4 regions of the Pseudomonas sp. P39-UII1 genome follow, and region 1 is predicted to be linked to each of the others. Evidence: predicted binding sites of a transcription regulator. Region 1 holds the regulator's gene; each other region holds the start of a gene.
What was found. The regulator FliA, encoded in region 1, starts transcription of late flagellar genes. The targets are predictions, from matches to a motif close to CTAAAGTTTNNNNNNNNNNNGCCGNTAA.
Positions count from the first base shown of each region.

Region 2: the regulator FliA is predicted to act here: its motif matches at 3,339-3,366, upstream of ABEH27_RS12585 (methyl-accepting chemotaxis protein).
Region 3: the regulator FliA is predicted to act here: its motif matches at 3,239-3,266, upstream of ABEH27_RS22885 (methyl-accepting chemotaxis protein).
Region 4: the regulator FliA is predicted to act here: its motif matches at 2,755-2,782, upstream of motA (flagellar motor stator protein MotA).

Region 1 is NZ_JBDFPP010000008.1:138,166-145,445, forward strand. Features, by position in the region: gene flhF (flagellar biosynthesis protein FlhF) at 1-1,173, shown strand, start outside; gene fleN (flagellar synthesis regulator FleN) at 1,267-2,100, shown strand; gene fliA (RNA polymerase sigma factor FliA) at 2,097-2,837, shown strand; gene ABEH27_RS13140 (chemotaxis response regulator CheY) at 2,942-3,316, shown strand; gene ABEH27_RS13145 (protein phosphatase CheZ) at 3,335-4,123, shown strand; gene ABEH27_RS13150 (chemotaxis protein CheA) at 4,136-6,349, shown strand; gene ABEH27_RS13155 (chemotaxis response regulator protein-glutamate methylesterase) at 6,396-7,280, shown strand, end outside.
Region 2 is NZ_JBDFPP010000008.1:29,039-36,318, forward strand. Features, by position in the region: gene ggt (gamma-glutamyltransferase) at 1-1,223, shown strand, start outside; gene ABEH27_RS12585 (methyl-accepting chemotaxis protein) at 1,331-3,250, opposite strand; gene ABEH27_RS12590 (neutral zinc metallopeptidase) at 3,445-4,335, opposite strand; gene pcaH (protocatechuate 3,4-dioxygenase subunit beta) at 4,517-5,236, shown strand; gene pcaG (protocatechuate 3,4-dioxygenase subunit alpha) at 5,247-5,852, shown strand; gene trmA (tRNA (uridine(54)-C5)-methyltransferase TrmA) at 5,891-6,976, opposite strand; gene ABEH27_RS12610 (NCS2 family permease) at 6,973-7,280, opposite strand, start outside.
Region 3 is NZ_JBDFPP010000027.1:19,093-26,372, forward strand. Features, by position in the region: gene ABEH27_RS22870 (bile acid:sodium symporter family protein) at 1-769, shown strand, start outside; gene sugE (quaternary ammonium compound efflux SMR transporter SugE) at 885-1,202, shown strand; gene ABEH27_RS22880 (1-acyl-sn-glycerol-3-phosphate acyltransferase) at 1,214-3,091, opposite strand; gene ABEH27_RS22885 (methyl-accepting chemotaxis protein) at 3,347-5,266, shown strand; gene ABEH27_RS22890 (amidohydrolase family protein) at 5,374-6,207, opposite strand; gene ABEH27_RS22895 (MFS transporter) at 6,235-7,280, opposite strand, start outside.
Region 4 is NZ_JBDFPP010000013.1:139,241-146,520, forward strand. Features, by position in the region: gene rsgA (small ribosomal subunit biogenesis GTPase RsgA) at 1-166, shown strand, start outside; gene ABEH27_RS17720 (molecular chaperone Tir) at 280-759, shown strand; gene motB (flagellar motor protein MotB) at 792-1,835, opposite strand; gene motA (flagellar motor stator protein MotA) at 1,839-2,690, opposite strand; gene ABEH27_RS17735 (HDOD domain-containing protein) at 2,821-4,356, shown strand; gene ABEH27_RS17740 (rhodanese-like domain-containing protein) at 4,401-5,210, shown strand; gene asd (archaetidylserine decarboxylase) at 5,220-6,083, shown strand; gene serB (phosphoserine phosphatase SerB) at 6,135-7,280, opposite strand, start outside.

The DNA of each region.
Region 1 (7,280 bases):
TACAAGCTGTCCGCCCTGGCCCCGCGCGTGCCCAACCCCGAGCTCGAACAAGAGCTGCGCAAGACCCAGACTCGCATCGCCACTGCCCAGGCCGAACTGGACAACCGCAGCGAGGCCAGTGAAGGCGACCGCCAATTGTTTGCCGGGCAATCGCTGACCGCCTCGGAGCCATTGATCGAGCCGCACGTGGAGGCGCCGGCCGCTGCTGCTGCCGCTGCCCCGGCCCCGGTCGACCCGCGCCTGTTCGACGCCATGCGCTCTGAACTGTCGGGCCTGCGCGAACTGCTCGAAGTGCAGCTCGGCTCACTGGCCTGGAACCAGCTGCAAGGCAGCAAGCCGGCACAGGCCAACCTCTGGCGCCGGCTGCAGCGCATCGGCCTGTCCGGGCCGATTGCCCGCGAACTGCTCGAGCTCACCGCCGAGATCGAAGAGCCGCGCCAGGCCTGGCGCATGTTGCTGGCGCACCTTGCACGGATGATCGAAGTGCCCGAGATCGAGCCGATCGAAGAGGGTGGTGTGATCGCCATGGTCGGCCCCGCCGGCATGGGCAAGACCACCACACTGGCCAAGCTGGCGGCGCGTTATGTGCTCAAGTATGGCCCGCAGAACCTGGCCCTGGTGAGCATGGACAGCTTCCGCATCGGCGCGCAGGAACAGCTCAAGACCCTGGGCCGCATCCTCAATGTGCCGGTGACCTATGTCGACCCGGGCCAGTCGCTGGCCCAGGCGCTCGAGCCGCTGCTGCGCAAGCGCGTGGTGCTGATCGATACCGCAGGCCTTCAGGCCAGCGACCCGGCCCTGCGCATGCAACTGGAAAGCCTGGCCAGCCGAGGCATTGCCTCGAAGAACTACCTCGTGCTGGCCACCACCAGCCAGAAACAGGTGCTGACCGCGGCCTACCACAGCTACAAACGCTGCGGCCTGGCCGGTTGCATCCTGAGTAAACTTGATGAAACGGCAAGCCTCGGCGATGTGCTGAGCCTGGCCATCAGTCATGAACTGCCCGTGGCCTATCTCACCGATGGCCCGCGCATTCCTGACGACCTTCACCTGCCGCGGGCGCACCAGTTGGTGACGCGGGCGGTGAATGTGCAGTTGCAGGACGAGCCCAGCGAAGAGGCCATGGCCGATATGTTCGCTGATCTCTATCACAACCCACGACGAGCGGGTTGATGATGAAGCGTTTGCAAAATACCTACACCAAGGGGGCTGCAGTAATCCCCCTCGTGTGGCTTGGGTCCAAGCGAGACAAGGTAAACAACGAACATGGGTAGCATGCATCCCGTACAGGTGATCGCCGTAACCGGTGGTAAAGGTGGCGTCGGCAAGACTAACGTTTCAGTGAACCTGTCCCTGGCGCTGGCTGAGCTCGGCCGCCGGGTCATGCTGCTGGACGCTGACCTGGGCCTGGCCAATGTCGACGTGTTGCTGGGCCTGACCCCGAAACGCACCCTGGCCGATGTCATCGAAGGGCGCTGCGAGCTTCGCGATGTGCTGTTGCAGGGGCCGGGCGGTGTGCGCATCGTGCCGGCCGCCTCCGGCACCCAGAGCATGGTGCACCTGGCCCCGGCCCAGCATGCCGGGCTGATCCAGGCATTCAGCGAAGTCGGCGACAACCTTGATGTGCTGGTGATCGACACCGCGGCAGGCATTGGCGATTCGGTGGTCAGCTTCGTCCGCGCGGCGCAGGAAGTGCTGCTGGTGGTGTGTGACGAGCCGACCTCGATCACCGACGCCTACGCGTTGATCAAACTGCTCAACCGCGACTATGGAATGAACCGTTTCCGCGTGCTGGCCAACATGGCGCAAAGCCCGCAGGAAGGGCGCAACCTGTTCGCCAAGTTGACCAAGGTCACCGACCGTTTCCTTGACGTCGCCCTGCAGTATGTCGGCGCCGTGCCGTACGACGAGTGCGTGCGCAAGGCGGTGCAGAAGCAGCGGGCAGTCTATGAGGCGTTCCCGCGTTCCAAGTGCGCGCTGGCCTTCAAGGCGATTGCGCAGAAGGTCGATAGCTGGCCATTGCCGGCCAACCCGCGCGGGCACCTGGAGTTCTTCGTCGAGCGCCTGGTGCAACCCACCAGTGCAGGGCCAGTGCTATGAGTGCGAGCGGTTTCAAGATGTACAGCAAGGCGTCCAAGGACGCCCAGTACGAACTGATCGAACGCTACGCCCCGCTGGTCAAGCGCATTGCCTATCACCTGCTGGCGCGTTTGCCGGCCAACGTGCAGGTCGAAGACCTGATCCAGGCCGGCATGATCGGTTTGCTGGAAGTCGCCAACAAGTACGACGCCAGCAAGGGCGCCAGCTTCGAGACCTACGCCGGTATCCGCATCCGCGGGGCGATGCTCGATGAGGTGCGCAAGGGTGATTGGGCACCGCGTTCGGTGCACCGCAACACCCGCATGGTCAGCGACGCGATGCGCGCCGTGGAATCCAGAACCGGCCGCGACGCTAAAGATCATGAAGTTGCTGCCGAACTCCAGTTGAGTCTCGATGATTACTACGGGATTTTGAACGATACCTTGGGTAGCCGCCTGTTCAGTTTCGACGACCTGTTGCAGGACGGCGAGCATGAAGGGTTGCACGAGGACGGCGCCAGTGGCCAGGTCGAGCCGTCGCGCGACCTGGAAGACGAGCGCTTCCAGGCTGCCCTGACCGATGCCATCGCCAACCTGCCCGAGCGGGAGCGGCTGGTCCTGGCGCTGTACTACGACGAAGAGCTGAACCTCAAGGAAATCGGTGAGGTCCTGGGCGTCAGCGAGTCGCGTGTCAGCCAGCTGCACAGCCAGTGCGCCGCGCGCCTGCGCAGCCGCCTGGGGGAATGGCGGGCGCGCTGAGCCCGGGGTCGTTGCAGTCGTTTTCACGTTGTACCGAATTGATTGAATGCGCGCTCGGGGCCGAGCGCGTTTGAGACTGCTTGGAGGTCTAATTGAACAAAGACATGAAAATCCTCATCGTTGACGACTTTTCGACGATGCGGCGGATCATCAAGAACCTGCTGCGTGATCTGGGCTTCACCAATACCGACGAAGCCGATGACGGCACCACGGCGCTGCCGATGCTGCAGGCCGGGCATTACGACTTCCTGGTGACCGACTGGAACATGCCTGGCATGTCCGGCATCGACCTGCTGCGCAAGGTGCGCGCGGACGAGCGCCTGAAGGCCATGCCAGTGCTGATGGTGACTGCCGAAGCCAAGCGCGACCAGATCATCGAAGCGGCCCAGGCCGGGGTGAATGGTTACGTGGTCAAGCCGTTCACCGCTCAGGTGCTCAAAGAAAAGATCGAGAAGATCTTCGAACGCGTCAACGGCTGAGTCCGGTCAGGGGGCGCCATGGAATCAACACAAACGTCTTTGGGGGAGTTCGAATCGACCCTGAAGAAGCATGCCCAGGAGTTGGTCGAAAGCCTGGAGCGGGGACGGTTCGGCGAGGCGGTGCAGCTGATTCATCAGCTCAACCAGACCCGCGACCGTGGCCTGTACCAGGAAGTCGGCAAGCTGACCCGCGAGCTGCACAGCGCGATCGTCAGCTTCCAGATCGACCCGCACATGCCGCAGGCCGAGGAAGTTTCGCAGATTACCGACGCCACCGAGCGTTTGTCCTATGTGGTCAAGCTCACCGAAGGGGCTGCCAACCGCACCATGGACCTGGTGGAGGAAAGCACGCCTGTGCTGGGAGACCTGGCCGTTGAGGCGCAGAGCCTGAGCGTCGACTGGCAGCGCTTCATGCGCCGCGAGGTCGCCGCGCCGGAATTCCGTGAGCTGGTCAAACGCGTCGACAGTTTCCTGACGCACAGCGCCGAAGGTAACCGCAAGGTCGCTGGCCACCTTAATGACATTCTGCTCGCCCAGGACTATCAGGACCTGACCGGGCAGGTGATCAAGCGCGTGACTGCGCTGGTGACCGAAGTCGAAAGCAATCTGCTCAAGCTCGTGCTGATGGCCAGTCAGGTCGACCGTTTTGCCGGTATCGAACATGACCACCAACAGCTGCGTGCTGAAAAAGATCAAGAAAAATATCCGGCTCGGGGTGAAGGTCCGCAGATTCATGCCGATAAGCGTGAAGACGTCGTGTCCGGTCAGGACGATGTCGATGATCTGCTGTCCAGCCTGGGTTTTTAAGGAGCACCTTTGATGAGCTTCGGCGCCGATGAAGAAATCCTTCAGGATTTCCTGGTAGAAGCCGGCGAAATACTTGAGCAACTGTCCGAGCAACTGGTCGAGCTGGAAAGCCGGCCCGACGATGCCGACCTGCTCAATGCCATTTTTCGCGGTTTCCACACTGTAAAAGGGGGCGCCGGCTTCCTCCAGCTCAACGAGCTGGTGGAGTGCTGCCATATCGCCGAGAACGTATTCGACATCCTGCGCAAGGGTGAGCGCCGGGTTGACGCTGAACTGATGGACGTGGTGCTCGAAGCACTGGACACGGTCAACAGCATGTTCGGCCAGGTGCGCGAACGCAGCGAAGTGACCCCGGCCACGCCCGAGTTGCTGGCAGCCCTGGCGCGGCTCGCTGAGCCGGGCAGTGCCCAGGCCGCTGCGCCGGTGGTGGAGGCTGCACCTGTGCAGGCGGAGCCTGCCGCCGAGGCGGATATTACCGATACCGAATTCGAACAGCTGCTCGACTCGCTTGACGCCGTCAAGGCCGAAGCCGCCGCTGCCGAACAGCAGCTGCAGGGCGAAACCCTGACCGGCGCCGGCGATGAGATCACCGACGCCGAGTTCGAATCGCTGCTCGACCAATTGCATGGCAAAGGCCAGTTCTCGCCCGAGGTCGTCGCCAGCGAGCCGGTGGTGGTCACTGCCAGCGCCCCGGCAAGTGACGAGATCACCGACGAAGAATTCGAGTCGCTGCTCGACCAGCTGCATGGCAAAGGCACGTTCCAGGCCGATGCGTTGCCGGCCGCCAGCGCAGCGGTGGCAAGCGATGCGCCGGCGGCTGCCAGCAGCGAAGAAATCAGCGAGCACGAGTTCGAAGCGCTGCTCGATCAGTTGCACGGCAAAGGCAAGTTCTCCGGCGACACCGTCGCCGCCGAGGCGCCAGCTGCCGTTGTTGCCCCCGTGGCTGCCAAGCCGCACAGCCAGCCCGTGGCCAAACCGGCACCTGCCGCTGCAGCCAAGCCCGCCGCACCCGCCCGTGCCCCGGCACCGGCGGCCGAGAAGCATGCGGTCAGCGAAGCGGAAACCACGGTACGCGTCGACACCGCGCGCCTGGACGAGATCATGAACATGGTCGGCGAACTGGTGCTGGTGCGTAACCGCCTGGTGCGCCTGGGCCTGAACAGCGGCGACGAGGCCATGTCCAAGGCCGTGTCGAACCTCGACGTGGTCACTGCCGACCTGCAGACCGCGGTGATGAAAACCCGCATGCAGCCGATCAAGAAAGTCTTCGGCCGCTTCCCGCGCCTGGTTCGTGACCTGGCTCGCCAGCTCAAGAAAGAGATCAACCTGGAGCTGGTCGGCGAAGAAACCGACCTGGACAAAAACCTGGTCGAGGCCCTGGCCGACCCGCTGGTGCACCTGGTGCGCAACGCGGTCGACCACGGCATCGAAATGCCTGACGAGCGTGAAGCCTCGGGCAAGGCGCGCACGGGCCGTGTGGTGCTGTCGGCCGAGCAGGAAGGCGATCACATCCTGTTGTCGATCTCGGACGACGGCAAGGGCATGGACCCGAACATCCTGCGTGCCAAGGCCGTGGAAAAGGGCCTGATGGACAAGGACGCCGCCGAGCGCCTGAGCGAGTCGGACTGCTACAACCTGATCTTCGCCCCAGGCTTCTCGACCAAAACGGAAATTTCCGACGTGTCCGGCCGTGGTGTCGGCATGGACGTGGTGAAGACCAAGATTTCCCAGCTCAACGGCTCGATCAACATCTTCTCGGCCAAGGGCCAGGGTTCGAAGATCGTCATCAAGGTGCCGTTGACCCTGGCGATCATGCCGACCCTGATGGTGATGCTGGGCAACCAGGCGTTCGCCTTCCCGCTGGTCAACGTCAACGAGATCTTCCACCTCGACCTGTCGCGCACCAACGTGGTCGACGGCCAGGAAGTGGTGATCGTGCGCGACAAGGCGCTGCCGCTGTTCTACCTCAAGCGCTGGCTGGTCCAGGGCCAGGTGCATGAAGAACAGCGCGAGGGCCATGTGGTGATCTTGTCGGTCGGTACCCAGCGTATCGGCTTCGTGGTCGACCAGCTGGTGGGCCAGGAAGAGGTAGTGATCAAGCCGCTGGGCAAGATGCTGCAGGGCACCCCGGGCATGTCCGGCGCCACCATCACCGGTGACGGTCGCATTGCGCTGATCCTCGACGTACCGAGCATGCTCAAGCGTTACGCGGCGCGGCGTATTTGATTTCGGTGGCGCGCCCTGGCGGGCTGCGCCACCTAATGGAGTGTTTATGGCAGTCAAGGTCCTGGTGGTGGATGATTCCGGTTTCTTCCGCCGCCGCGTCTCGGAAATCCTCTCGGCGGACCCGACGATCCAGGTCGTGGGTACCGCGACCAACGGCAGGGAAGCGATCGACCAGGCACTGGCGCTCAAACCTGATGTCATCACCATGGACTACGAAATGCCCATGATGGATGGCATCACCGCCGTGCGGCACATCATGCAGCGCTGCCCGACGCCGGTGTTGATGTTCTCCTCGCTGACCCACGAAGGCGCCCGGGTAACCCTCGACGCGCTGGATGCCGGTGCGGTGGATTACCTGCCGAAGAACTTCGAAGACATTTCGCGCAACCCGGAAAAGGTCAAGCAGATGCTGTGCGAAAAGGTACATACCCTTTCGCGCAGCAACCGCCGCTTTGGCGGTTACGCAAGCCCCGCGCCGGTCACCGCGCCAGCCCCGGCCAGCGTAGCCCACGCCCCGGCCAGCAGCCTTGCCAGCCACGCCCCGGCGCGTGCGGCAGCGCCAGCCCGTGCAACGGCCCCGGCACCCGCACACTCGCCAACGCATTCGCCAACGCATTCGCCAGCGCCCAAGCGCAAGCCCTACAAGCTGGTGGCCATCGGTACGTCCACCGGCGGCCCGGTCGCCCTGCAACGGGTGCTGACGCAGCTGCCTGGCAACTTCCCGGCGCCGATCGTGCTCATCCAGCACATGCCGGCGGCGTTCACCAAGGCATTTGCCGAGCGCCTCGACAAGCTGTGCAGGATCAGCGTCAAGGAAGCCGAGGATGGCGACGTGTTGCGCCCGGGCCTGGCCCTGTTGGCGCCCGGCGGCAAGCAGATGATGATCGATGGGCGTGGCACGGTGAAGATCCTGCCCGGTGACGAGCGCCTG
Region 2 (7,280 bases), 110 kb from region 1:
TCACCCCGGCCATCGGGTATGCCAAAAATGGCTTCAAGATCGCAGAAAAACAGTACCAGTACCGCAACGACGCTCAAGGCCTGTTCAAGACCGCGACCAACTTCAACGACTATTTCGGCAACATGAAAGTCGGTGAGCTGTTCAAGCAGCCGGAGATGGCCCAGACCCTCGAACGCATTGCCGACAAAGGCGTGAGCGAGTTCTATCAGGGCAAGACCGCCGACCTGCTGGTGGCCCAGATGCAGGCCGACAAAGGCCTGATCACCAAGGAAGACCTCAAGGATTACAAAGCCGTGTGGCGTGAGCCGATGGCCCTGAGCTGGCGCGGCAACGTGGTCTATACCGCGCCGCCGCCCAGCTCCGGCGGCGTTGCCCTGGCCCAGTTGCTGGGCATCAAGGAAGACCGCGCGGCGGACTTCAAGGGCGTGGCGCACAACTCGGCGCAGTACATCCACCTGCTGGCCGAAATCGAGAAACGTGTGTTTGCCGACCGTGCCGACTACCTGGGCGACCCAGCCTTCACCAAAGTGCCGGTCGACCAGTTGGTCGCCAAGGACTACCTGGCCAAGCGTGCTGCGCAGGTCAACCCCAAGGCCATTTCTGCAACCGACGACGTCAAGCCGGGGCTGGAACCGCACCAGACCACGCACTTCTCGATCGTCGACAAGCAGGGCAATGCGGTCAGCAACACTTACACACTCAACCTCGACTACGGCAGTGGCGTGGTGGTGAAAGGCGCAGGCTTCCTGCTCAACGACGAGATGGACGACTTCAGTGCCAAGCCGGGCGCGGCCAACGCCTTTGGTGTCGTGGGCGGTGATGCCAATGCGATCGAACCGGGCAAGCGCATGCTGTCATCCATGAGCCCGAGCCTGATGACCCGTGATGGCAAGGTCGAGCTAGTGCTCGGTACACCAGGTGGTTCGCGCATCTTCACCTCGATCTTCCAGGTGATGAACAACCTGTATGACTACGGCATGCCGCTGGAGAAGGCAGTGGCGGCGCAGCGTGTGCACCATCAGTTGCTGCCCAAGGACACCATTTATTTCGACAGCTATGCGCCGCTGACCGGGCCGGTGGCCGATGGCCTGAAGAAGATGGGGTATGTGCTGGAGGATCAGGGCTGGGAGATGGGCGATATCCAGGCGATCCGGGTGAACGGGGCGAAGCTTGAGACGGCTTCCGATCCGCGTGGGCGCGGGGTGGGGATGGTCGTCAAATAAGCGTTGGCCCCATCGCCGGCAAGTCCCGCGCCTATCTTGAGGTTGCGCACTACCTGTAGGAGCTGGCTTGCCGGCGATTGGGCCGCATAGCGGCCCCAAGCCTGTAGTCACACCCGGAACTGGCTGACCAACATCTGCAAGTGCCCACCCAGGCGCGCCAGCTCGACGCTCGACGCCGCCGTCTCGTCACTGGCCGCCGCCGTCTGCTCCGACACATCCCGCACATTCAGAATGCTCCGGCTGATCTCTTCAGCCACCGCACTCTGCTGCTCGGCCGCCGCAGCAATCTGCTGGTTCATCGACTGGATGCTCGACACCGTGCTGGTGATGTTCTCCAGCGAAGCCCCGGCCTTGCGCGCCAGCTCGACGCTGCTGTCGGTCAGAGTACGGCTGCCTTGCATGGCGTTGGCCACCTGCTGGGTGCCATGCTGCAGGCCGGCGACCAGCTCTTCGATCTCTTCGGTGGACTTCTGCGTACGCTGGGCCAGGCCGCGCACTTCGTCGGCGACCACGGCAAAACCACGGCCAGCTTCGCCGGCGCGGGCGGCTTCGATCGCGGCGTTCAGCGCCAGCAGGTTGGTCTGTTCGGCCACCGACTTGATCACGTCCATCACGCTGCCGATCTTCTGGCTTTCCTGTTGCAGCAGGTTCATGGCTTCGGTGGAACGGTGCACTTCTTCGGCCAGGCGTTCGATCTGGCTGATCGCCTCACCGACCACGCGATCACCCGCGCGCGCTTCATCGTCGGCACCGGTTGCAGCATGCGAGGCCTGCTCTGCATTGCGCGCCACCTCCTGAACGGTCGCGGCCATTTCGTGCATGGCGGTAGCCACCTGGTCGGTTTCGACCTTCTGGCTGTTGGCCCCCGCACTGGTCTGCTCGGTGACGGCCGACAGCTCTTCGGCGGCGCTGGCGATCTGCGTGACGCCGTCACGGATACCGCTGATCAGCTCACGCAGGGTGGTGCCCATGCGTGCGATGCCTTGTTGCAGCACGCCGATTTCGTCGCGGCGGGTAACCCGCATGTCGTGGGTGAGGTCGCCGCCGGCGATGCGCTCCACGGCTTGCAGGGTCTCCTGCAGAGGGCGGGTGATCTGGCGGGTGATGATGACTGCCGCCAGTACACCGGCCAGCAGCGCCAGCAACGTGGCGATGGTCTGCAGGCTGCGGGCCTGGCTGCTTTCGATGTCGCGGCGCTCGATCTGGATCTTGTACAAGGCGTCGCTGCGCTTGACGATGTCGGCGCCCTGAACGGTCATTTCTGCGCGGGAGGTGGTGATGGTTGCGACCGCATCGCGGAACTGGCGCACTGCCTCACGGTAGGCCTGAACCGACTGTTCGAACTGTTGCACGCGCGTGGCTTCGGCTGGCAGCTGGCGCTTGAGGGTGTCGATTTGCACCAGTGCCGATTCCAGCTGGCGCAGCGCCGCCTGTTCGTTGGCCGCGGTGTTTTCGGCGATGTAGCCGCGCACGTCCACACGCACTTGCAGCAGTTGCTGGCGGGTTTTGCTGATCAACTGGTATTGCGCCAGGCGCACGCTGTCGGCCTCGGGGCGGGCCATGACGTCCTGGCTAAGGGTTTCCATGGCAGCGTCGGCCTGCGCGGCCGACACGTTCATCGCTTCACGGGCGGCCAGCGAGCTCTTGTAGCCCGCGCGCATCTTGTTCAGCGAGACCTTGTACTCGCTGATGGTCTGGCCAAGCTCTTTGAGCAGCTTGACGTTTTCCGGGCTCTTGAAGGTGCCGACCAGGTATTCCTGCTGCTTGCTGAACGCATCCAGCTTGGCCTGGGTGTTGGCAGCGGCGGCATCATCGCCGTTGGCGATCATGTACTGCAGGCGCGCTACGCGCAGGTCGGTCAGGTCTTTGTTGAGCTGGCCGATATCACCCATCCAGTTGCTGCGGTCGATCAGGCTGCCCAGGCTGGTCCAGCCGGTCAGGGCCAGCAGGCCGGTAAGGACCAGCACCAGGCCGAAGCCCAGGCCGAGTTTGAGGTTGACGCTGATGTTGGCGAACCAGCTGTTCATGCACGCTCTCCAGAAAAATTTCGCTCACTTGATCATTTTTCGATCGCAAGGCGTTGTTGTTCTGGATGCCCGCTGAATCGTGCAGGGGTTATCGGCACTTGGCAGCGAAGCTGAAACGCTTTTTCAGCTGTTTTGTAACTGCATGAAAACGTTTGCTTTTTATCGGGCTATTCGCGGGCGAGCCCGCGAACATTTCACAGGCTGCGCGCACTGAACGTATCGCAGCTGTTCACATCCCCCTGCGCAAACCCGGCCTTGAACCAGCGTACCCGCTGCGCCGAAGTGCCATGGGTAAACGAGTCCGGCACGACGCGCCCCTGGCCCTTTTGCTGCAACCGGTCATCACCAATCGCGTTGGCCGCATTCAGTGCTTCCTCGACATCCCCCGGCTCCAGCCAGTTCAAGCGTTGCTGCGCCTGATAGGCCCAGACACCGGCCAGGCAGTCGGCCTGCAACTCCTGGCGCACCAGCAGGCCATTGTCGCCTTCCAGGCGCTGGCCGTTGCGCCGCGCGGCATCGACCTTGGCCGACACACCGAGCAAGGTCTGCACATGGTGGCCGATCTCATGGGCTATCACGTAGGCCTGGGCGAAGTCACCTGCAGCGGCGAAGCGGGTTTCCATTTCGCGGAAGAATGACATGTCCAGGTAGACCCGTTGGTCCGCCGGGCAGTAGAACGGCCCCACCGCCGCGGAGGCAAAACCGCAGGCGGAATTCACTTGGCCGCTGAACAGCACCAGTTTGGGGTCGCGGTACTGTTTGCCCGCCTGGGAGAACAGGGCCTTCCAGGTGTCTTCGGTGTCGCCGAGGATCGACGCGACGAATTGCGCCTGCTCGTCGTTCGCCGCCGGCGCCTTGTTGCCCGCGCCGCTGGGCGCCTGCTGTTGCTGCTGTTCCATCTGCCCGGTGAGCTGGCCGAGTATCTGCAGCGGGTCCTGGCCGGTGAGCCAACCGATGCCGACGATCAGCAGGATTGCCCCAAGCCCCAGCCCCTTGCCGCCGCCAAAGCGCATACCGCCGCCGCCGCCGCCCTCGCCACGGGCATCCACCACATTGTCGCTGCGCCGGCCTTTTCGCCATTCCATGAGTTGTGCTCCCGACCGTGAAACATGAAGACAAAGATTAGTTCACCCCAGCCAAAGGTACTAATGCATAACCATACGGTTATGTATCTGACCACTGATTTCAATATTCATCCCGCGCGAGTTATCTGAAACTGCAAGTCCCCATAGGGGAATTTTCATAATTCCAAGAGAGGAAAACGGCATGCCCGCCCAGGACAATAGCCGCTTCGTGATCCGTGATCGCAACTGGCACCCCAAGGCCCTGACGCCCGACTACAAGACTTCCATTGCCCGCTCGCCGCGCCAGGCACTGGTGAGCATTCCGCAGTCGATCAGCGAAACCACCGGCCCGGATTTCACCCACCTGGGCTTCGGCGCCCATGACCACGACCTGCTGCTGAACTTCAACAACGGTGGCCTGCCGATCGGTGAGCGCATCATCGTTGCCGGCCGTGTCGTAGACCAGTACGGCAAGCCGGTGGCCAACACCTTGGTGGAGATCTGGCAGGCCAACGCTGGTGGCCGCTATCGCCACAAGAACGACCGCTACCTGGCACCGCTGGACCCGAACTTCGGCGGTGTCGGCCGTTGCCTGACCGACCGCGACGGCTGCTACAGCTTCCGCACCATCAAGCCCGGCCCGTACCCATGGCGCAACGGCCCCAACGACTGGCGCCCGGCGCACATTCACGTGGGTGTGAGTGGCCCGTCGATCGCCACCAAGCTGATCACCCAGCTGTATTTCGAAGGCGACCCGCTGATCCCGATGTGCCCGATCGTCAAGTCGATCGCCAACCCTGAAGCGGTGCAGCAGCTGATTGCCAAGCTCGACATGAGCCACGCCAACCCCATGGACTGCCTGGCGTACCGCTTTGACATCGTGCTGCGCGGCCAGCGCAAGACCCACTTCGAAAACTGCTGAGGACCCCGCCATGCCAATCGAACTGCTGCCGGAAACCCCTTCGCAGACCGCCGGCCCTTACGTGCACATCGGCCTGGCCCTGGAAGCGGCCGGCAACCCGACCCGCGACCAGGAAATCTGGAACTGCCTGGCCAAGCCTGAGGCACAGGGTGAACACATTCTGCTGATCGGCCAGGTGTATGACGGCAACGGCCACCTGGTGCGCGATTCGTTCCTGGAGCTGTGGCAGGCGGACGCCGCTGGCCAGTACCAGGATGAATACAACCTGGAAAACGCCTTCAACAGCTTCGGCCGCACCGCCACCACCTTCGATGCCGGTGAATGGACCGTGCAGACTGTGAAGCCTGGTGTGGTGAAGAATGCGGCCGGTGTGCCGATGGCGCCGCACATCAACATCAGCCTGTTTGCCCGTGGCATCAACATCCACCTGCACACGCGGCTGTATTTCGATGATGAGGCCGAAGCCAACGCCAAATGCCCGGTGCTCAACCTGATCGAGCAGCCGCAGCGCCGCGAAACCCTGGTTGCCAAGCGTTGCGAAGTGGATGGGAAGACGGCCTATCGTTTCGATATCCGTATTCAGGGGGAAGGGGAGACGGTGTTCTTCGACTTCTGAGTGTATTGGGGCCGCGTTGCGGCCCCAGTTTCAGCCAATCAACGCCGAACCAGCAAAACCCCACTTTCCATATGGTGGGTATAAGGGAACTGGTCAAACAACGCACAACGCTCGATGCGGTGCGTGTCCTGCAACTGCTCGATGTTCGCCGCCAGCGTTTCCGGGTTGCACGAAATGTACAGAATCCGCTCGAAACGCCGGGTCAGCTCGCAGGTATCCGGGTCCATGCCCGCGCGTGGCGGGTCGACGAACACAGTACCGAACGCGTAGCTTTTCAGGTCGATCCCTTCCAGCCGGCGGAACGGGCGCACGTCATTCAGCGCCTGGGTCAGCTCTTCTGCCGACAACCGCACCAGCCGCACGTTATCCACAGCGTTCTCGTCAAGGTTGCTCAGCGCGGCATTGACCGAAGTCTTGCTGATCTCGGTGGCCAGCACCTGGCGCACCCGTGTGGCCAGCGGCAGGGTGAAGTTGCCGTTGCCGCAATACAGCTCCAGCAAGTCGTCATCGCGATCGCCGATGGCCTCGAATGCCCAGCTCAACATCTTCTGGTTTACCGCGCCGTTAGGCTGGGTGAACGCACCTTCCGGCTGACGATAGCTGAACACACGGCCGGCGACCTCGAGTTTCTCCACGGCATAGTCACGGCCAATCACCAGGCGTTTGCCTTTGGACCGGCCAATCAGGCTCACACCCAGCGCTTCAGCCAGCTCCCGCGCGGCCACTTCCCAGGCTTCGTCGAGCGGGCGGTGGTAGCACATCGTGACCATCGCATCGCCGGCCAGCGTGGTCAGGAACTCCACCTGGAACAAGCGATTGCTGAGTTCCTCACTGGCCTGCCAGGCCGCCTTCAAGCGCGGCATCAGGGCGTTGATGCGCTGGCTGGCAATGGGGAAATCGTCGATCAGGATGGCCTTGTGCTTCTCGCCCGGGGCGAACATCGCATAGTGGCGCTGGCCGTCCTCGCGCCACAGGCGGAACTCGGCGCGCAACCGGTAGTGCTCGCGCGGCGAGTCGAAGACGGCAGGCTCCGGCGCGCCGAACGGGGCCAACAGCTCGCGCAGGCGGGCGACTTTGCCCTGCAGTTGCGCGTCGTAGGCGCTAGGGTCGAATGCAGCACTCATGCGTTGAACCAGCCCAGCTTGATGACGAACAGAATGGAAAGGATCACCAGTGCCGGGTTCAGGTCGCGGTGGCGGCCCGAGATCAGCTTGATGGCAGTCCAGGAGATGAAGCCGAAAGCGATGCCGTTGGCGATCGAGTAGGTCAGCGGCATCGCCAGGGCGGTGACCACCACGGGCGCAGCTTCGGTGACGTCGTCCCAGTTTATTTCCGCCAGGCCCGAGGCCATCAGCACGGCGACGAACAGCAGCGCCGGGGCGGTGGCGAAGGCCGGTACGCTACCGGCCAGCGGGGCGAAGAACAGCG
Region 3 (7,280 bases), on a different contig from region 1:
GCCCTGGCGCGTGGCGCTCGGGGTGGTCGCGCACTTCGTGATCATGCCCGGCATGGCCTGGCTGCTCTGCCAGTTGTTCCAGCTGCCAGCGGAAATCGCCGTGGGCGTGATCCTGGTCGGCTGTTGCCCGAGCGGCACGGCATCGAACGTGATGGTGTGGCTGTCCAAGGGCGACCTGGCGCTGGCAGTGGCGATCGCTGCGGTGACCACCCTGCTGGCACCACTGTTGACCCCGGCGCTGATCTGGTTCCTGGCCTCGGCCTGGCTGCCGGTGTCCTTCATGGACATGTTCTGGTCGATCCTGCAGCTGGTGATGCTGCCGATCGTGCTCGGCGTGCTGGCCCAGCGCCTGCTGGGTGCGCGGGTGCAGCTGGCAGTGCAGGTGCTGCCGCTGGTGTCGGTGGTGAGCATCGTCATGATCGTCTGCGCGGTGGTGGCGGCCAGCCAGGCGAAGATCGCCGAATCGGGGCTGCTGATCATGGCGGTGGTGGTGCTGCACAACAGCTTTGGTTACCTGCTGGGCTACCTCACCGGCAAGTTCTGCAAGCTGCCACTGGCGCAGCGCAAATCGCTGGCACTGGAGGTGGGGATGCAGAACTCGGGATTGGGGGCGGCGCTGGCAGCGGCGCACTTCTCGCCGCTGGCGGCAGTGCCAAGTGCGCTGTTCAGCGTTTGGCACAATATTTCCGGGGCACTGCTTTCGACCTGGTTCCGGCGCATGGAGGCGCCTTCACAGGAAGCTGAAAACGGCGAGCCTGTGCGCCACTGACTTGCCATCTCACCTGCAAATGGGCACTCTGGTGCCCACTGTGAGGACGGCCTCACGACGCACCGCGTGACCATTCCGGGGACGGCCCCATCATTCAAACGATGGAGACATACTCATGTCCTGGATCATCCTGTTCTTCGCCGGCCTGTTCGAGGTTGGCTGGGCTGTCGGCCTCAAATACACCGACGGCTTCACCCGCCCACTCCCCACCGTGCTCACCGTCGGCGCCATGGTCATCAGCCTGGGCCTGCTGGGCCTTGCCATGAAAGAACTGCCACTGGGCACCGCTTATGCCATCTGGACCGGCGTGGGCGCAGTGGGCACAGTGATCGCGGGGATCATCCTGTTCGGCGAATCCATGGCCCTGGTGCGGCTGGTCAGTGTGGCGCTGATCGTCTGCGGCCTGATCGGCCTGAAAGTCAGCGCCAGCTGACCACCCCCCGCTTAGCGCAGGTCGCCGCGCAAGCGGCTGACTTGCTCACGCAACAGCTCTGGCTGCGCAGCCTCCACCGGGATGGCGGCGCCCGCCACGATGGTCACGCGTGACCACAAGCGCTTGAAGAAGCCCTTGCCGGGATCACGGCTGAAGAAACTCCCCCACAGCCCCCGCAGCGCCAACGGGATCACCGGCACAGGGGTTTCTTCCAGAATGCGGCTGACACCGCCCCTGAATACATCGATCTCGCCATCGCCGGTCAGCTTGCCTTCCGGGAAGATGCACACCACCTCCCCCGCCGCCAGGTAGTGGGCGATGCGGGCGAACGCGCGTTCATAGATGGCAGGGTCCTCATTGCGCCCGGCAATCGGAATGGCGCCTGCGGTGCGGAACACGAAGTTGAGCACCGGCAGGTTGTAGATCTTGTAGTACATGACGAAACGGATCGGCCGACGGATCGCCCCGCCGAGCAGCAGCGCATCGACGAACGACACATGGTTGCACACCAGCAGCGCGGCGCCTTCGTCCGGGATGCGCTCGAGGTCGCGGTGCTCCACGCGGTACATCGAATGGCTGAGCAGCCAGATCAGGAAGCGCATGGTGAATTCGGGCACGATCCTGAAGATATAGGCGTTGACCAGGATATTGAGCAGCGACACCACCAGGAACAGCTGCGGGATGCTCAAGTCGGCGAGGCCCATCAACACGATGGTAAGGACCGCCGACACCACCATGAACAAGGCATTGAGAATGTTGTTGGCGGCGATCACGCGCGCCCGCTGGTCTTCGGCGGTACGCGCCTGGATCAGCGCATACAGCGGCACGATATAAAAGCCGCCGAACACCCCCAACCCGACGATCGACACGAGGATCCACCAGGCCTGGCCCATGCCTAGCAACTGCAACCAGTCGTGCGGCACTGCCGCAGCCGGCACATCGCCGGAATGCCACCACCAGAGCAAGCCGAACAGGGTCAGGCCGAACGAGCCAAACGGCACCAGGCCGATCTCGACCTTGCGCCCACTGAGGCGTTCGCACAGCAGCGAGCCCAGGGCGATGCCGACCGAAAACAGGGTCAGCACCAATGTCACTACCGTGCCGTCACCGTGCAGCCAGTCCTTGGCGTAGGCCGGGATCTGGGTCAGGTAGATGGCGCCGACAAACCAGAACCACGAGTTGCCGACTATCGAGCGCGACACCGCTGGCGGCTGGCCAAGGCCCATGCGCAGGATCACCCAGGACTGCTTGAAGATGTTCCAGTCCAGCGGCATCTGCGGTGATACCGCTGCGGCGCGGGGGATCCAGCGGCTGGCCAGGTAACCCAGCACTGCGGTGCCGACCACCCCGCCCGCCACCACCGTGGCATAGCTGTCGCTGGCCATCATCACCCCGGCGCCAATGGTGCCGGCCAGGATGGCAAGGAAGGTACCCATCTCCACCAGGCCATTGCCGCCAACCAGCTCTTCTTCACGCAGGGCCTGGGGCAGGATCGAGTATTTCACCGGGCCGAACAACGCCGAGTGGGTACCCATGCCGAACAGGGCCACCAGCATCAGCGCCAGGTGGTTGGTGACAAAGCCCAGCGCGCCGATGGCCATTATGGCGATTTCGGCCAGCTTGATCGCGCGGATCAGCGCGTCCTTGGCGAACTTCTCGCCAAACTGGCCACCCAGCGCCGAGAACAGGAAAAACGGCAGGATAAACAGCAAGGCGCAGAGGTTGACCCAGATCGAACGGTCGCCATCGCCAAGGCTGAGCTTGAACAGGATCGCCAAAATCAGCGACTGCTTGAACAGGTTGTCGTTGAAGGCACCCAGTGACTGGGTGATGAAAAACGGCAGGAAGCGCCGTTTGCCGAGCAAGGTGAATTGCGAGGAATGACTCATCGTCCTTGTTCCCTGAGGGGCTTTAGTCATTGGAGGCCCGTAGGCCGCAGGAAGCCACAAATCTGCACGGGAAACCCTGGCGTTGGCAAGCCGTGCCCGCCGGGGCCAACACCTGCATGGCCTGATGGCAGATTGCCCCCAAATTGATTACAGATTTTGTTACATCTGCCGATAATTCATATAGATGACTATATCTGACAGAAGTAACGGACCTACGGTCTCCTCCAACGCATAAGAAAAGGAGCTCAGCAGTATATGTTTACCTGGTTCGGCGACGTGAAAATCGCCCACAAACTTTTCCTCGGTTTCGGCCTGGTGCTGTGCCTGACCTTGATCCAGTCGCTGATCGGTTGGAATGGCCTCGGTAGCCTGGTGCGGCGCAGTGAAGTGGTCAGCGACGTCTCGCGCCTCAACGATGCACTCGGTGATCTGCGCGAAGCCCGCCTGCGCCATGCCATGGCCAACGGCGGGGAAAACGAAGGCAAGGCGTTGCAACAGGCACTGCAAGCGTTTCAGGCGCCGCTGGCGCAGTTGCGCGGGACGCTGGTAAAGCCACAAAGCCTCGCGCTGGTCGACAAGGCCGAGCAGACGCTGAACGGGTATGCCGCCGACCAGGCACGCAGCTTCCAGTCGTACCAGAAGATGCGCGCAGCGCAGAAGGAAATGGGCACCCTCGCCAGCAACGCGTTCGCCAGCATCGACGCGATTCGCAAGCAGGTCCGCGCCCTGCCCGACGCCGAGCAGCGCTTTGTGCGCAGCGAAGCGATCAACCAGATCCGCGAAAACCTGATCCTGCTGCGCTACCACGTGCGCGGCTACACGGGTAACACCAACGCTGACACCGAACAGCTGATGAACGCGCAGATCGCCACCACGGTGAACGACCTGCCCGGCCTGGTGGCGCGGTTCAATGGCGGCTTCGCCGAGCAATTCACCACGATGAACCAGCAGGTGCGCGCTTATGCCGAAGCGGTAGAGGCGTTTCGTGGTGAAGTCAGCAAACTGGTCGAGTACCGCGCCGCCATGGCTGCAGGCATCGACACGCTTAACGGCCTGATCGGCCAACTGCTCGATGCCCAGGCGGTGTCGGTGGTCAGCGACAGCCAGTTCGCCAGGAACCTGCAGATCATCACCACGGTATTGGCGCTGTTGATCGGCATCCTCGCCGCCGTGGTCATCGCCCGGCAGATCAGCACCCCGCTGCAGCAAGCCTTGCGCGCCATGCAGCAGGTGGCTGCCGGTGATCTCAGCGAGCAACCTGCCAGCCGCCGCCGCGACGAAGTCGGCCAGTTGCAGAATGCCCTGCAGGGCATGACCCGCAACCTGCGCGAGCTGATCGCCCAGGTGCGCGACGGCATTTCGCAGATTGCCAGTGCCACCGAGGAGCTGTCGGCGATCACCGAGCAGACCAGCGCCGGGGCCAACAACCAGAAGGTCGAAACCGACCAGGTGGCCACCGCCATGCAGGAAATGGCCGCCACCGTGCACGAGGTGGCGCGCAATGCCGGCGAGGCCTCGCTCGCGGCCAGTGCCACGGATGAAGAAGCCCGCGAAGGCGACAGCGTGGTCAACCGCGCCGTCGCGCAGATTGGCCGCCTGGCCAGCCAGGTGGACGCCACCGGCGAAGCCATGGGTGCACTGCGCAGCGAAAGCCAGCGCATCGGCAAGGTGATGGACGTGATCAAGGCCGTGGCCGAACAGACCAACCTGCTGGCGCTCAATGCCGCGATCGAGGCGGCCCGTGCTGGTGAGGCAGGCCGGGGCTTTGCCGTGGTGGCGGATGAAGTGCGCAGCCTGGCCCAGCGCACCCAGGCGTCGACCCTGGAGATCGAGTCGGCGATCGGCAGCCTGGAGCAAGGCACCCGCTCGGTGAGCGAGCTGATGGAACAGAGCCAGAGCCTGACCGAGAGCAGCGTGGCACTGGTGCGTGAAGCGGGTGTGGCGCTGGAGGGGATTACCCAGCGGGTATCGGGGATCCAGCTGATGAACCAGCAGATTGCTGCAGCCTCGGAGCAGCAAAGTGCGGTGGCCGAAGAGATCAGCCGCAGCGTGGTGACGGTGAGGGATATTTCAGAGCAGACGGCTGAGGCCAGCCAGCAGACTTCTGCGTCCAGTGTCGAGCTGGCGCGCCTCGGTGGGCAGTTGCAGCAGATGATCAGCCGGTTCCGGTTCTGATAGTGGGCGGGCAGTAACGGCCCTATCGCGGGCAAGCCCGCTCCTACAGGCTGCGCGATACCTGTAGGAGCGGGCTTGCCCGCGATAGGGCCAGCACTGACGCTGCATCACTCGAACCCGAACAACCCCCGCGCCGTATCCACCAACAGCGCCCGACGCAGTTCGGCCGAACACCCCAGCGCCTCGAACTGCTCGACCACCGCGGCAAAGCTCACCGCCGATTCATGCTGGGTGTGCGGCCAGTCACTGCCCCACATCAAACGCTCGGCACCATAGTGCGCCTCAAGGGCCCCCAGCGCCTGGCGCGCAAACGCCAGGTTCTGCTCCGGCGAACCCTCCAGGCGATAGATGCCGGACACCTTGACCCAGACCCTGCCCTTGCCACCCAGTGTCAGCAGCTCGGCAAACCCCGGCTGCCCCAAGCCCAGGCGTGCGTCGGGCCGGCCAAAATGGTCGACGACGAGGTTCAGGCCATACGGCTCCAGCGCCCGAACCAGCGCCGGAATATCCGCCACCTGGCGGTGCAGCTCCAGGTGCCAGCCCTGCTCGCCGATGCGCTCCAGCAAGGTTTGCCATGGCCTGGCACGCAGATCAGGCAAGGCCTGGCCCATGAGGTTCAGGCGCACGCCCCTGACCCCAAGGCCGGCCATTTCTTCCAGGGTTTCGCGCTCGACGTCCTGCTCCAGCATCACCACCCCGCGCAACTGCCCCGGCACGGTCTGCAGGGCGCTGAGCAGGTAACGGTTGTCGGTGCCCAGGAAACTGGGCTGCACCAGCACGCCATGGCTGAAGCCATGGCCCTGCAACTGGCCCAGGTAATCGCCCAGCGGCGCGTCGTAACTCGGCGCGTAGCGGCGCTCGCTGGCCAGGTTCAGGCCACGGCTGAACACGTGGGCATGGCTGTCGATGGCGGTAATCAATGAAGCTGGAACGTCGGGCATGGTTTTCAGTCGGGACAAGGGTCAGGGTTACTTGGCGGCAGCGCCGGCCAGGTGTGGCGCGGGGGTGGCCTCAAGGTTGCGGCCGCGGGTTTCCGGCAGGCACAGTGCGGCGATCATGGCAACGCCGTAAGCGATGCCAGCGTCGATGCCGATCGCGCTGCCCAGCGACATGGACTCGCTCATGTGGCCGACCAGAAACGGGAACACTGCCGACAGCACACGGCCGAAGTTGTAGCAGAAGCCAACACCGGCGCCGCGCACATCGGCCGGGTACAGTTCGTTGAAGAACGACCCCAGGCTGGCCGGAATACCGGCGGCGAAGAAGCCCAGCGGGAAGCCCAGGAACAGCATCTGGGTGTTGGTCAGCGGGAAGAACACATAAGCCTGCACGGTCAGCACGCAGCACAGGGCGAACAGCAGGATGTTCTTGCGTCGGCCGATGCGGTCGATCAGCAGGCCACTGATCACGCAACCGCACCAGAAGGCGAAGATGATCACCGCCAGGTAGCCGCCGGAGTTCAGCACCGAAAGGTTGCGTTCAGTCTTGAGGAAGGTCGGCAACCAGGTCATCACCGCATGGTAGCCGCCGTGAGCACCCAGCCCCAACAGGCCGCCAAGCAGGGTCACGCGCAGCAGCTCGGGGCGGAAGATGCCGGCCATCGATTTGAAGAAGCTGACCGGAATGGCCTTTTCCTTCTGCAGGCGTTGGAAGCTGTCTGGCTCTTCCACGTTGCGGCGCACCCAGATAATCAGCAGCGACGGCAGCAGGCCGACGAAGAACATCACCCGCCAGGCGTATTCCGCCGGCACCAGCGAATAGATCAGGGTGAACAGTGCCACCGCCAGCCCCCAGCCCACGGCCCAGGCGCTCTGCACCGTGCCCATGACCTTGCCGCGGTATTTCGGGTTGATGGTCTCGGCCATCAACACCGCCCCCGCTGCCCACTCGCCACCGATGCCAAAGCCTTGCATGGCCTTGACGAACAGCAGCGGATAGAAGCCGGTGACGAATGCCGACAGGAAGGTAAAGAAGGAGAACCACAGGATCATCCACTGCAGGGTGCGCACGCGGC
Region 4 (7,280 bases), on a different contig from region 1:
CATCGAGTTCCGCGACCTGTTCGGCACATGCCGCTTCCGCGACTGCAAGCATGATCGCGAGCCAGGTTGCGCGCTGCTCAAGGCACTGGAAGACGGCCGCATCAAGCAACAGCGCATGAACAGCTACCGCTCGATCATCGCCAGCCTGCCAGAAGACGCCTACTGATCTGTAGGAAACATTACCGGGGCGCGTAGGATCGCTCCGGTTTCACCGTCGTCTATTGCCCCGCCTGCTGCTTTCCCTGATGGTCATTACATCTATCAGGGAGGGCAACCGCGATGCCGGTTTTCATCAGCTACCGCCACGAGCAGCGGCTTGACGCCTTCATCCTCAATGAGCGCCTGCTGCTCGAAGGCATTCCCGCCCAGCTGGTCCTGTTCGACAGCCCAGGGCAGACCAGCGAAGACTTGTATGGCAGCTTCTGCCAACAGATGGGTAATGCGACCCACTGGATCGGCCTGCTCCCAGCCTGCATTGCGGCAGACTGGTGGACGCCCTGGCTGCTGGGCACCGCGGTCATGGCCACCCGGCGCGTGGTCTTCTACCAGGGCGATGGCGGCACGTTACCCGAATGGTTTGGCAAATGGCCGGTGATGCGCGAGCGCGCACATATCGACCTGTTCGTGCGGGCTTATCACGATGAGTGCACGTTCGAGCGGGCGATGGTGTTGCCGACAGGGCGTGGAAGCTGCACCGACAGGGACAATGCAGACTTCTTCCATGCCGACCTGAAGGCCAAGATCCGGCGGGGGTTTTGAATGCATCGGGGCCGCAAAGCGGCCCCGAGCGGTTACTGGTCCTTGGCCTCGTCCATCTTCAAGGTACCGTCCTCGAAGATGTTCAGCTTCTGGCGCAGTTCACGCGGCTGCATCGGTGCATCGCCCGCACCGGGGGCCGCCGAACCCCCTGGGGCAGCAGCACCAGGTGCGCCACCGGCAGGCGGCGCAGCCTGGCTCGGCTGAGCAGCCGGGGCCTCCGGCGTGCCCTGTTCGCCCTCGATGTTGCGCTGGGCCTTCTTGGTCAGGACGATGATATCGATACGGCGGTTGACCGGGTTGAACGGGTTCTTGCGGTCGAACAGCGACGACGAGGCATAACCCACCACCCGCGCCACCTGGTCGTCCGGGTAGCCCCCGGCAACCAGCGCACGGCGCGCAGCGTTGGCGCGGTTGGCCGACAGCTCCCAGTTACCGAACTCACCACTGCCCGAATAGGGTTTGGCGTCGGTATGGCCACTGATGCTGACCTTGTTCGGCACCGCCTTGATGGTGTCGGCCATGGCCAGCAGGATGTCCTCGAAGTACGGCTGCAGGCGAGCACTGCCGATGTCGAACATCGGCCGGTTCTCGGCGTCCATGATCTGGATGCGCAGGCCGTCCTGGGTGATCTCGAACAGAATCTGGTCCTTGAACTTCTGCAGTTGCGGGTTTTCGTCGACCTTGTTCTGCAGCTCCTGCAGCAGCAATTCGAGGCGCTCGCGCTCAACCTGCTCGGCCATGGTCTCGACCTGATCCTTGTTCAGCTGGATGCTGGTATCAGGTTTTTGCTCGGACTGCTGCTCCGGGTTGATGGTCTTCTCCGGGGCGAGCTCTGGCGAGCCACCCAGGTCGATCACATAGGGGGTTCCGCTCTCGGAGAAGCCGATCGGGTCCTTGAAGTAGCCGGCAATGGCGATCTTCTGCTCAGGCGTGGCAGTGGACATCAACCACAGCACCAGGAAGAACGCCATCATCGCCGTGGCGAAGTCGGCGAAGGCGATCTTCCAGGCGCCGCCATGGTGCCCGCCACCGAAGCGCTTGACGCGCTTGATGATTATCGGCTGGTTGTTTTCCATGGCTTAGCGACCGCGAACTGCTTGTTCCAGCTCGGCAAAGCTCGGGCGGTGCTTCGGATACAGCACCTTGCGCCCGAACTCGACGGCCAGCGAAGGCGGCATGCCGGAGGCCGAGGCTACCAGCGAAGCCTTGATCGACTCGTAAAGGTTGATTTCTTCCTTGGCGTCGTGCTCCAGGCACTTGGCCAACGGGCCGAAGAAGCCATACGCCGCAAGAATACCGAAGAAGGTACCGACCAGGGCCGCACCTACGTGCATGCCGATGGCCGCCTGGTCGCCCTCACCCAGCGAAGCCATGGTCACCACGATACCGAGTACTGCCGCGACAATACCGAAACCGGGCATGCCGTCGGCAATGCCCGTGACCGCGTGCGACGGGTGCTCGAGCTCTTCCTTCATGCTCAGCAGTTCCATGTCGAACAGGCCTTCGAGCTCGTGGGGCGCCATGTTGCCGGTGGACATGATGCGCAGGTAATCGCAGATGAATGCGGTCATGCGCTCATCGCCCAGCACGGCAGGGTATTTAGCGAAGATCGGGCTGGCCGCAGCGTCTTCGATATCGCTCTCGATCGCCATCATGCCTTCACGACGGCTTTTGTTGAGGATCTCGTAAACCAGGCCCAGTACTTCGAGGTAGAAGGTATGGGTGAAGCGCGAGCCGAACATCTTCATCGACTTCTTGATTACATGCATAGTCATGTAACCAGGGTTGGCCTGCATGAAAGCGCCAAAGGCTGCACCGCCGATGATCAGCACTTCAAACGGCTGAATCAGTGCCGCGATCTTGCCGTGGGAGAGCACATATCCGCCGAGCACGCTCGCGAATACGACGATGATGCCGATAATTTTAGCCATAGGTTCAAAGCACTTGCTGTCGTGGTCAGGGTGAGGGACGGGAGCTTTAAAACTCTTCTTCTACTTATCGGCAGATCTGCGCCAGACTATAGCCACTCAATGCGAAAAGCCAGTTCGGACTGATGTCAAAATGCCAATGGAATCCAAGGTGCCCACTCAGAATCCGCGTACGCTAGAGGCCTGGGTAAAGCTGCTCGACGGTATTCGCGTACCGGTGCCGAAGCAGAGTTACGACCGGGTCATGAGCGCCATCAACGATAGCCGCCGCTCACTGCGGGACATCGCCGAACTGATGCAGGACAGCCCAGCACTGGTGCTGTCGGTGATGCGCGAGGCCAATCACCCGGCCAATGCCAGCCAGGCCGAACCCGCCGAAAGCCTGGAAATCGCCCTCAATCGCCTGGGCCTGGCGCGCACCCGCGAACTGCTTACCCGCTTGCCAGCCCTGCCGGACCACGATATCCCGCCGGTGCTGCGCCAGTTCCTGTTGATCAGCCAGCACGCTTCGCAGCAGGCCAGCGGCCTGTTCGCCAGCCGCCTGGCGCGGCTGTGGCAGGAAATTCACTGGGGCAGCCTGCTGTTCCTGTCGCCGTTGTGGCCGATGGCGCTGGCCTATCCGAAGCTGCTCGACGCCTGGGAGCTGCGTGTCATCCACAAGGGCGAAGAGGCCGCAGAGGTGGAGCTGGAACTGTTCGGCGTGCGCATCATGGCGCTGTGCCAAGCCATGGCCGAACACTGGCGCCTGTCGCAATGGGTCACCCAGGGCTACCGCCTGTTGCTGGAAGAACGTGAACAGCTGGGCCAGATCCTCAGCATCGCCCGTGACGGTGACCTGCTGAGCCAGCAGCACCGCCTGGACGAAGCCCCCGCCCTGAGCCGCTGGTTCAACCAGCCAGCCAATACCGTGCTGCTGGCCAACAACCTGGCCCTGGCGGCCCAGGTGGGCTGGGACAACCCGCACCTGCTGCGCTGGCAACTGCTCACCGCGCTGTACCTGCAGACCTCGCTGGAGGACGTGCAACAGCAGGTCCACCAGCAGGCTGCCGCCAGTGCCCGACGCCACGCCAGGCACGCCCTGTTCCACCCCGCCGAAGCCTTGATCTGGCCCTGGCACCAGCGCCGCCCGCACCCCGACATGATCACCCCACCACCACCCTCCAGCGAGGCGCTGGGCCAGTGGCGCAAGCTGTGCCAGGAACTGCTGGCCAAGCCCAGCCCCTTTACCAATACCGTGCACCTGGCTACCCAGGCCCGCGAGGCGTTGCTGGCCTGTGGCATGCAGCGCATCATGCTGCTGACGCTGGACAGGGCCAACGACGCCCTGCGCGTACAGCAAACCGCCGGCCTGCCCAAGGAAGCCGAAGCCATCGCCTTGCCCATCCCGCAGAACAAGCTGCTGCAGAAGCTGGTAGGCCAAGCCGCGCAATTGCGCCTGACGCCAGAAAACCATGCCCAACTTTCGGCCTTGATGCCGGCCCCGCTGCGCGCTTTCTTCCGCAGCGAACACCTGCTGTTGCGCTCAATGGCAGTAGGTGACCAGGTGCTGATGCTGGCGGTGGCCGACCAGGGCGGCAAGCCGCTGGCCGATGTCAGCGTGCAAGCGTTTGGCAAAACCGCGCAATGTATCGAGCGTGCGCTCGCTGTGTTTGCCAACCGCAATGCCTGACCCTTGCGCTACAATCGCACCTCTTTCCACACTGGAGACCGTGGATGACTGATTTTGCCGGACTGCCGCTGGTGATCGAGCCTGCGGACCTGCTGCCGCGCCTGGGTTCGCCCCAGCTGATCCTGGTCGACCTGAGCAGCGCCAACCGCTATGTCAGCGGGCATATTGCGGGCGCGCGCTTCGTCGAGGGCAAACGCACCCAGCTGGGCCTGCCTCCAGCGCCTGGGCTGCTGCCGGCGCTGGCTGACCTGGAAAAACTGTTCAGCGAGCTCGGTCACCGCGACGACGCCGTCTACGTAGTCTACGACGATGAAGGCGGCGGCTGGGCCGGGCGCTTCATCTGGATGCTCGATGTCATCGGTCACCCGCACTACCACTACCTCAATGGCGGTATCCAGGCCTGGCCGGCAGACAAGCTGGTGACCGAAGTACCAGCGCCAGCCAATACGCCTGTGCGCTTGCACCTGCACGGCGAGCCGACCGCCACCCGCGAATACCTGCAAAGCCGCCTGGGCGCCGACGACCTGGTGATCTGGGATGCCCGTGGCCCACAGGAATTCAACGGTGAAAAAGTCCTGGCCGCCAAAGGCGGGCATATTCCCGGCGCGATCAACTTCGAGTGGACCGCTGGCATGGACCTCAACGACCACCTGCGCATCCGCCAGGACATCCAGCAAGTCCTCCTGCAACTGGGCATCACCCCCGACAAGGAAGTGATCACCCATTGCCAGTCACACCGCCGCTCCGGTTTCACTTACCTGGTGGCCAAGGCCCTCGGCTACCCACGCGTCAAGGCTTACGCCGGCTCGTGGAGCGAATGGGGCAACCACCCGGACACGCCTGTAGAAGTCTAAGGAACCTGCATGAAATCCCGTTTGTTCATCATCAGCCAGTACCTGCTGCCGCACCACCTGCTGTCGCGGCTCGCCGGCTGCGTTGCCGAGTGCCGCGCACGCTGGTTCAAAAACGCCTTCACCGCCTGGTTCGCCAAGCGCTACCAGGTGAACATGAACGAGGCACTGGTCGAAGACCTGACCGCCTACGAGCACTTCAACGCGTTCTTCACCCGCGCCCTGAAGCCAGGCGCGCGCCCGCTGGACGAAACCCCGGGCGCCATCCTCTGCCCGGCCGACGGTGCCGTGAGCCAGCTGGGCCCGATCGAGCACGGTCGTATCTTCCAGGCCAAGGGCCACAGCTTCAGTGCCCTGGAGCTGCTCGGCGGCGACCCGGCCCTGGCTGCACCGTTCATGGGCGGCGAGTTCGCCACCATCTACCTGTCGCCGAAAGATTACCACCGCGTGCACATGCCGCTGGCCGGCACCCTGCGTGAGATGGTCTACGTGCCTGGGCGGCTGTTCTCGGTCAACCAGACCACGGCGGAAAACGTCCCTGAGCTGTTTGCCCGCAACGAGCGCGTGGTGTGCCTGTTCGACACCGAGCGTGGCCCGATGGCTGTTGTACTGGTCGGCGCGATGATCGTGGCCTCGATCGAGACCGTGTGGGCTGGCCTGGTCACGCCGCCGAAGCGTGAGCTGAAAACCTTCCGCTACGACGAAGGCAGCCGTGCACCCATTCACCTGGAAAAAGGTGCGGAGCTGGGCCGCTTCAAGCTGGGCTCCACGGCCATCGTGCTGTTCGGGCCGGAGCAAGTGAAGTGGGCTGAAAACCTGGGTGCAGGTTCGGCAACCCGCATGGGTGAGCTGCTGGCGGTGCCTGCGCAGGCCTGATTGCCTGGTAGAGACAGTTGGGGCCGCTATCGCGGCCCCTTTTGTTTCAGCTCAACCGCGGGCGTCGCGGTCGCGCAGCCCCAGCAGATACAACACACCATCCAGGCCCAAGGTCGAAATGGCCTGCTTGGCCGACTGGCGTACCAGCGGCTTGGCACGGAATGCCACACCCAGGCCGGCCAGCGAGAGCATCGGCAGGTCGTTGGCACCATCACCCACGGCAATGGTCTGCTCCAGCTGCAGCCCCTCCTCATTCGCCAGCTGCTGCAGCAGCTCAGCCTTGCGCTGGGCGTCGACGATTGGCTCGATGGCCACGCCGGTCACCTTGCCGTCGACCACTTCCAGCTCGTTGGCGAACACATAATCGATGCCCAGGCGCGCCTGTACCTGCTTGGCAAAGTAGGTGAAGCCACCGGACAGGATTGCCGTCTTGTAGCCCATGCGCTTGAGTTCGGCGAACAGGTTTTCGGCACCTTCGGTCAGGCGCAAGGAAGCACCGATCTGGTCCAGCACGCCGACATCCAGGCCTTTGAGCAGCGCCATGCGTTCCTTGAAGCTGGCGCGGAAGTCGAGCTCGCCGCGCATCGCCCGCTCGGTAATGGCCGACACCTGCTCGCCGACACCCGCCGCCTTGGCCAGCTCATCGATCACCTCAGCCTCGATCAGCGTCGAGTCCATATCGAACACGGCCAGGCGGCGATTGCGACGGAACAGGTCGTCTTTCTGGAAGGCGATGTCGATGTTCAGCGCTTCGGACAACGCGAAGAAGTCGGCGCGCAGCGCCTGGGCATCGCTTGGCTCGCCGCGCACGGAAATTTCCAGCGCCGCCTTGCCTTTGTCACCCTGGGCATCCAAGGCAACACGGGCAGACAGACGCTCGATACGCTCGATGGTCAAACCATACTCGCTGATGACCGCGCTCACGCGCTGCAGCTGCTCGGGGGTGATCTTGCGGCTGAGCAAGGTGGCGATGTAGCGCGGGTCACCCTGGCCATCGGCCCAGTGCTGGTAGTCCGCTTCGGAAATCGGCGTGTAGCGGGCCTGCAAATTCAGCTCGTGGGCCTTGGATTGCACGCTTTGCAGCAGGCTGGTGGCCACTTCGTTATCCGGGATATCGACCAGAATGCCGAACGACAAAGTGCCGTGCATGACCGCCAGGCCGATGTCGAGGATGTTCACACCGCCCTGGAGCAGGAC